One region of the Bacteroides sp. BFG-637 genome, then DNA from elsewhere that is predicted to be linked to it. Evidence: riboswitches for the same ligand, from Rfam matches in the RefSeq annotation. Region 1 holds a riboswitch; the other holds the start of a gene.
What was found. Region 1 has a riboswitch for thiamine pyrophosphate ahead of thiS (sulfur carrier protein ThiS). Riboswitches for the same ligand answer to the same signal wherever they lie in the genome.
Positions count from the first base shown of each region.

Region 2: it holds a riboswitch for thiamine pyrophosphate, as region 1 does, so the genes downstream of both, NXX38_RS01700 (TonB-dependent receptor) here and thiS (sulfur carrier protein ThiS) in region 1, are expected to answer to the same signal.

Region 1 covers NZ_JANUPD010000002.1:5,206,714-5,210,397, reverse strand. The annotation lists gene thiC (phosphomethylpyrimidine synthase ThiC) at 1-124, opposite strand, end outside; gene NXX38_RS20395 (thiazole synthase) at 138-911, opposite strand; gene NXX38_RS20390 (thiamine phosphate synthase) at 1,033-1,689, opposite strand; gene thiS (sulfur carrier protein ThiS) at 1,694-1,894, opposite strand; TPP riboswitch at 1,956-2,049, opposite strand; gene NXX38_RS20380 (HAMP domain-containing sensor histidine kinase) at 2,105-3,684, opposite strand, start outside.
Region 2 covers NZ_JANUPD010000002.1:388,182-391,865, forward strand. The annotation lists gene NXX38_RS01685 (O-acetylhomoserine aminocarboxypropyltransferase/cysteine synthase family protein) at 1-23, shown strand, start outside; gene NXX38_RS01690 (hypothetical protein) at 91-330, shown strand; gene NXX38_RS01695 (mechanosensitive ion channel family protein) at 434-1,342, opposite strand; TPP riboswitch at 1,472-1,568, shown strand; partial or broken gene NXX38_RS01700 (TonB-dependent receptor) at 1,569-3,684, shown strand, end outside.

The DNA of each region.
Region 1 (3,684 bases):
CTTCGCCTTCAAAGCTGACACTGGGCACTTGTTCCACTTTCCGCATGGCTACACGGATATTCGGATAAAGTTTACCGGGTAAATAGACTTTCTGTGAGCGGGGAAATTTTATTTTTTGTTCCATAGTTTATTCGTTTTTAATCAAGAAAAGCCGTTAGAGGTGAACTTGCTTCTGCCACGAAGTCTACGGCTTGTAATCCTAATCCTGCTTCGTAAGCCTGTCTTCCGGCTTCTGTAGCCGCTTTGAATGCTTTTGCCATTTCTACCGGATTTCCGGCAACGGCTATTGCAGTATTTACTAATACAGCGGAAGCTCCCAGTTCCATTGCTTCGGCAGCATGACTGGGTGCACCGATACCCGCATCTACGACCACCGGGATACCTGCCTGTTCGATTATGATTTGCAGGAATTCTTTGGTCTGCAATCCTTTATTAGTACCGATTGGTGCACCGAGTGGCATAACGGTAGCTGCGCCCGCCTCTTCCAGACGTTTGCAGAGTACGGGGTCAGCCTGACAATAAGGCAACACGATAAAACCTAGTTTTACCAGTTCTTCCGTAGCTTTCAGTGTCTCGATAGAGTCAGGGAGCAGATAACGCGGGTCCGGGTGAATTTCCAGTTTCAACCAGTTTGTTCCAAAGGCTTCGCGAGCCAACTGTGCGGCAAAAACAGCCTCTTCTGCATTACGTACACCGGAAGTATTGGGCAATAGCTGAATATTCGGATGGATAATATGTTTCAGCATGTCATCCTCTTTGTTGTCCATGTCGATTCGTTTCATGGCAACAGTAACCATTTCCGTGCCTGAAGCCAGAATAGCTTGTTCCATTACTTCATTGGAATTGAATTTTCCTGTTCCCAGGAAAAGACGGGAGTTAAATTCGCGTCCCGCAATTACTAACTTTTCCATTTTATGTATTTTAGTTGATTATTTAAATGCTAATTTATGAGTTCACCACAGAGGACGCAGAGGACACGGAGGTCTGATGATTTCTTATTCATTATGGAGTTACACAGAGTATATGTGTTTATCATTCTGTTTTAGGAAAGAACGAAAAACTCTGTGTACTCTGTGGTGAATCAATGATTCTACGTGTCTCTTCTACCGGATTGTCCGCTCCGAGAATGGTTCCCGACAGGGCTATCCCGTTGACTCCTGTATGAAGTATGGCAGGGATATCCTCATAAGTGATTCCTCCAATCGCTACTACGGGGATTTCGATATTCGCCTTTTTCATCTGTGAAAGGATGGAGGAATAACCTTCCAATCCCAGTACAGGGCTTAAATTCTTTTTAGTGGTGGTAAACCGGAAAGGACCGATGCCGAGATAATCGGCTCCGGCACGGTAGTGCTGTACGACATCTTCGAATGTATTTGCGGTGCCGCCGATAATGAAGGCTTCTCCAAGTATCTGGCGAGCTTGGTCGATAGGCATATCTTTTTTACCCAGATGCACACCGTCCACTTCCAGCTTTTGCGCCAGTTCGACGTGGTCGTCCAGAATCAAGATCGCTTCGTGTTCTTTGCAGAGCGGTTTCAGTTGCAAGGCTACTGCCTCCACTTCTTCGGGAGAAGCGTCTTTCATGCGTAGCTGGATCCATTTGCACCCTCCTTCGAGTGCCATACGTGCCGATTCGAGGTACGAATACCGTTCGGTCTGATGCGTGATAAATTGTAGACTGACCATTCCCTTATCCTCCGCAAGCAGCTTTGATAATCACCAGGTTGTCGTTCTCATGCAATATGAAACCTTCCCATTCGGTACGGGGAATCATTTTGTTGTTTACGGCGATAGCAATGCCTTGAACAGGAAGTTCGAGCTGTGCTGTCAGTTGTGTAAGGGTAGAATCAGGAATAATTTCCACCTCTTTGTTGTTCACTTGTACTTTCATTGTCCTATCAGAATAAATAAATTGAAAGTAAATACAAAGAGCGTGCTTGAATGGAAAGGCGATAACGAAGAAACACAATCCCTACGTCAGTACTAACTGCATCAGGTTCCTAGGGTATAATCTCAGCCCCTCGAGGGGCACCCCTTTGTCTTTACAGGGGCAAAGTAAGCGAAAAAGAAACAGAAAAACACTAAATCATCCGATTTTTTTTCATTTTTCTGTTGATTTTTGTTTTTTGATGGGATGGGAAAAGATAAACCGGGCACCATTCTTATAGCTTTTGTCAATCCAGATATCACCTCCCATATATTGGATGGTCAGTTTGCAGATGGCCAGTCCCAATCCCGTACCCTGCATGAATTCATTCAGCTTTTCGAAACGTTGGAATACGAGTTCCTGCTTGTCTTCGGGGATTCCTGTGCCGGTATCAGTCACGGAGAACAGCATACATTGCTTTTCCTCATCCACTTTATAATCCAGCGTGATACTTCCTCCGGCGGGAGTGAATTTCAGAGCATTATTCAGTAGATTGATAATAATCTGTTGCAGGCGTAACGGGTCTGTGTAGAGCTTATAGGGTTCTTTAGGCATTTGAAGTTTGATGTCTACATCCATTGTCTTGTTCCGGTTGGTCAGGGTAATCATATTCTGGCAATGGTTCACCAGCTCACACCATTCATAATTGAATTGCAGTTTCCCTGATTCCAGACGTGATATATCCAGTACGTCACTAATCAATTGTAGCAGTAAATTAGAATTGGTCTGGACAATATCTGCGTATTCTTTCAGTTCCTTATTTTGCTCAACAGAGCCGATAATCAGGCTGGAGAAACCGACAATGGCATTTAAAGGTGTCCGTATCTCGTGGCTCATATTCGAAACAAAGGCACTTTTCAACTGATTGGCTTCTTCGGCACGTTCCTTGGCGTCACGTAATTCAACTTCAGACTCTTCCAGCTTCTTTTTATCTTCCCGTAATTGTTTCGTCGTTTTTTCAAGGTGGTTCTTCAGGATTCTAGTCCGGTAATAGTAATACAAGGAAATCATCAGGCTTCCTACTAATACGAGAAATATGATCAGGATGAACTGCACTTCTGTCTTGTAAGCTACAAAGAACGGGATGGGCTGATTGATGACCATTGAGTTGACAGGTAACTTCTTGTCTTCAAATCCCCATTCTTTTAGTTTCTTCGCATCAAATTTATATCTGTTGGGCAAGATATTGATACTGCTGATATCAGTTTCCTTCTGGTCTAAAAAACGGTAAGCATATTCTCCCATGCTTTTTCCCACTCCTTCATATTGCGGGACATATCCTCCGATAGCCCAGTAACCAATGGCAGTGGAAGTCATACTGAACACAGGCAGGAGAGGATTGGCTTTGGAGAAAGCATAAACAGAGTTGCTCATGTAGGTGATACCCCGGCTGTCGATTCTCCAGATGCCAAGTAACATTGCCGTGTTTCTGGGAAGATTGCGCAATTGATTGACAGCCATATCAAGTGTATGGATGCGACCGTCGATGTAAGTGATAGATAACTGCGGGAAATGCTGCAGGTTTTTCTTGAACCATGCCAGTTCGGCAAGTCCGTTGTATGTATTATCCGATACAAATACCAGATGCTCGGTATCCGGATAGAAATCCTGTATCATTTCTATGTCTTTGCTGATATTGTATTCGTATGAATTACAGTATTTTACATTATATTCTTTCATTCGTTCCGTTAAGTCGATACTTACTGGATTATAGTCTCGGATATCGATCGAATCCTCCGGAATACGGATTCCGT
Region 2 (3,684 bases), 4.8 Mb from region 1:
ATCAGGCGCTTGCCAAAATCTAACATTCAATCATTGAACTTTCCATGACTGCAAGATGTTATACCTATATAACATTAAAACATTGCAGTCATGGAAAAATATTTAATACACAGCAACGAACTGCATCTGATAGACGCAGAGAAAATCCATCAAGCCGTAGAAAAGATGGTGGAATCACTCGATTTAGCCGCAGGATCAACCACTAACTTCGATCTCTATCAGGTTGTGGAAAACTACTTTAAAGATCTCGAGAAAAGGAGAAAAATCAATCATGTACTGGGAATCAAAGAAGATAGATATGAATTAGCCGAAGATTTCGGTATAAAATAAAAAAAGAGATTTATTCAATCACGCCAGACAAGTTTTCCAAAAAATAAGGGAGTTGCACGTTAAGTACAACTCCCTTATTTTTTGAATTATCAGAGTATAACAATCAATTTCCCTGATGCACAGTAAGCTGTGGGAAAGGGAAGTTGATACCTTTTTCATTGAAGGTTTCGTAAATTGCTTTATTTGTATCGAAATAGACACCCCAGTAATCTCCGCTGTTTACCCAGACACGTGCCACTACATTCACACTGCTGGCATCCAAGGCATGAAGAGCTATAAACGGAGCTGGTTCATTCAGGATACGTTTATCGGCGGCCAGAATATCACGAACTATCTGATGAACTTTATTGTAATCTTCCCCATAATCTATACCAATAATCCATTCTACACGGCGGGTTTCCTGATGACTGTAATTGGTCACTACTCCACTGCTCAATGAACCATTTGGGATATAAATCAATTTATTATCCGCAGTCGTAAGGATGGTGTGAAATATCTGGATTTCTTTTACCGTACCGGATGAACCTTGCTGTGTTTCTATCCAGTCACCCACTTTATAAGGTTTGAACAAAAGAATAACCAATCCTCCGGCAAAGTTCTGCAAATTGCCGGACAAAGCCATACCGATAGCCACACCGGCAGAAGCCAGTAAAGCTGCGAACGAAGTAGTTTCAACTCCCAGGGCGCCGACAACAGAAATAATCAAAAGGATCGTCAACAGGATATTTACCAGACTTTTAACGAAAGTTTTGATACTTACATCCACTTTTCGTTTATCCATCAGACGTCTTATAAACTTATTAAGTAGCGAAATCAAAAAACGTCCGACGATGAAGACAATGACCGCAATCAGTATACGTTCTCCGGCACGAATACCAAAATCTATCAGTTGTTGAGTAATTAGCGAAAGCTTATCCAATCCGTCGGCATTGGCAATCGCCTCTTTCATTAATTCATCTGCGGCCACTTGCACAGAATCCGCAGCTTGTGTTGCTTGAAGTAAGAGTAGCATAATTAAATTATATATTAAATGAATAAACTGTTGTATTGGTATTTCAACAATCTACAAAGTTATATTGTTTTTAGTAAATCTAAAAGTTTTTTTTGCTTTCCTCCTTCAAAAGCCGTATTTTTGCAGTCGATTCACTGGTAGGGGTGCCTTAACATGACGGGCTGAGAACATACCCATAGAATCTGATCCGGGTAATGCCGGCGTAGAGAACTAATTAGTAAGCAAAATGAAAAGAATTGTATGGATGGCCGTCGCCTTATCGGGCGCAGGCATCACTGTTCATGCACAGACGAGTGCAAAGGACAGTATGAGAGTAGTAAACCTGCAAGAGGTGCAGGTAGTATCCACACGTGCCACAGCCAAAACTCCCGTGGCATTCACCAATATAGATAAAGCAGCACTCAAAAAGGTAAACTTCGGACAGGATATCCCCTATCTGCTAAGTATGACTCCTTCCACACTGACCACGTCAGATGCAGGAGCCGGTATTGGCTATACAACGCTTCGCGTACGTGGAACCGACGGCACACGAATCAACATCACGGTAAACGGCATACCGATGAACGATGCCGAAAGCCATAACCTGTTCTGGGTGAATATGCCCGACTTTTCTTCTTCCGTAAAAGATATGCAGGTGCAGCGCGGAGCAGGTACATCAACAAATGGAGCAGGTGCTTTCGGAGCCAGTGTCAATATGCAAACCGAAGGTGCATCTATGAAACCATACGCCGAATTCAATGGTTCATACGGTTCGTTCAACACGCACAAGGAAACAGTGAAAGTGGGAACCGGCTTACTCAATAACCACTGGACGTTTGATGCCCGCCTTTCCAATATCGGTACGGACGGATACATAGACCGTGCTTCGGTGGACTTGAACTCTTACTACCTGCAAGGAGGTTATTTTGCAGAAAACACCTCTGTGAAACTGATTGCATTTGCCGGAAAAGAAAAGACATATCATGCTTGGGGATACGCAACAAAAGAGCAAATGGAAGAATTTGGCAGACGCTACAATCCTTGCGGGGAAATGTACACCGACGCCAACGGCAAAAACATTATTACGACGACCAAACAGATAATTACTTGCAAAAGAATTATCAACTTCTCTTCAACCATACTTTCTCAACGGATTGGAATCTAAACGTTGCCTTACATTATACTAAAGGTGACGGTTATTACGAAGAGTATAAAGATGACAGATACCTGATAGAATATGGTTTAAAGCCATTTACAATAGATGGAACCGAAATAGCTAAAAGCGATCTAGTCCGTCAAAAGAAGATGGACAACAAATTTGGCGGTGGTGTTTTTTCCCTCAATTACGCAACCAACAGGCTAAGTGCATCTCTGGGCGGCGGATTAAATCAATACCGGGGCAATAACTTCGGAAAAGTCCCCTGGGTGAAAAATTACGTGGGTACTCTATCGCCCGACCATGAATACTACCGCAACAAATCCAAGAAGACCGATGGCAATATTTATCTGAAAGCAAATTACGATCTTACCAGAGGACTAAGTGCTTATGCCGATCTCCAGTATCGCCACATCAACTATACCATCGACGGAAACAATGATAAATATGACTGGAGCAAGAATGCGCTGCGCCCACTGGCAGTAGACAAAAAGTTCGATTTCTTTAATCCGAAAGTAGGATTAAACTGGAACATTACTTCCAACCATCGTGTCTATGCGTCTTTCTCGGTTGCTCAAAAAGAGCCGACAAGAAACAATTATACGGATGGTGATCCGGATTCGTACCCCAAAGCAGAAAAGCTGCTCGACTATGAAGCGGGATATACCTTCGCCAACCAATGGCTGACGGCAGGTGCAAACTTCTACTACATGGACTATACCGACCAACTGGTTCTGACTGGAGCCTTAAACGATATAGGTGAAGCACTGACCGAAAATGTGCCGGACAGTTATCGCATGGGAATCGAAATCATGCTGGGAATCAAACCGTGCAGATGGTTTCAATGGGACATCAACGCTACATGGAGCAAAAACCGTATTCAGGATTTCGTAGAGAGCCTGCCGGGCTACCACTATAATAATGACGGTAGCTCTACTTCTCTCCCGACTATTCAGATAAAGCATAAAGACACTCACATTGCTTTCTCACCGGACTTCCTACTCAACAATCGTTTCTCATTCAAATCTAAGGGATTCGAAGCTGCCCTGCAATCACAGTTCGTAAGCAAACAGTATATGACAAACGCAGAAATTGAAGAACTGACTCTTGATAAGTATTTTGTCAGCAACCTCAATCTGGCGTACAGCTTCCGTCCCAAGAAAGTACTGAAAGAAGTCACCGTAGGATTTACTGTATACAATCTGTT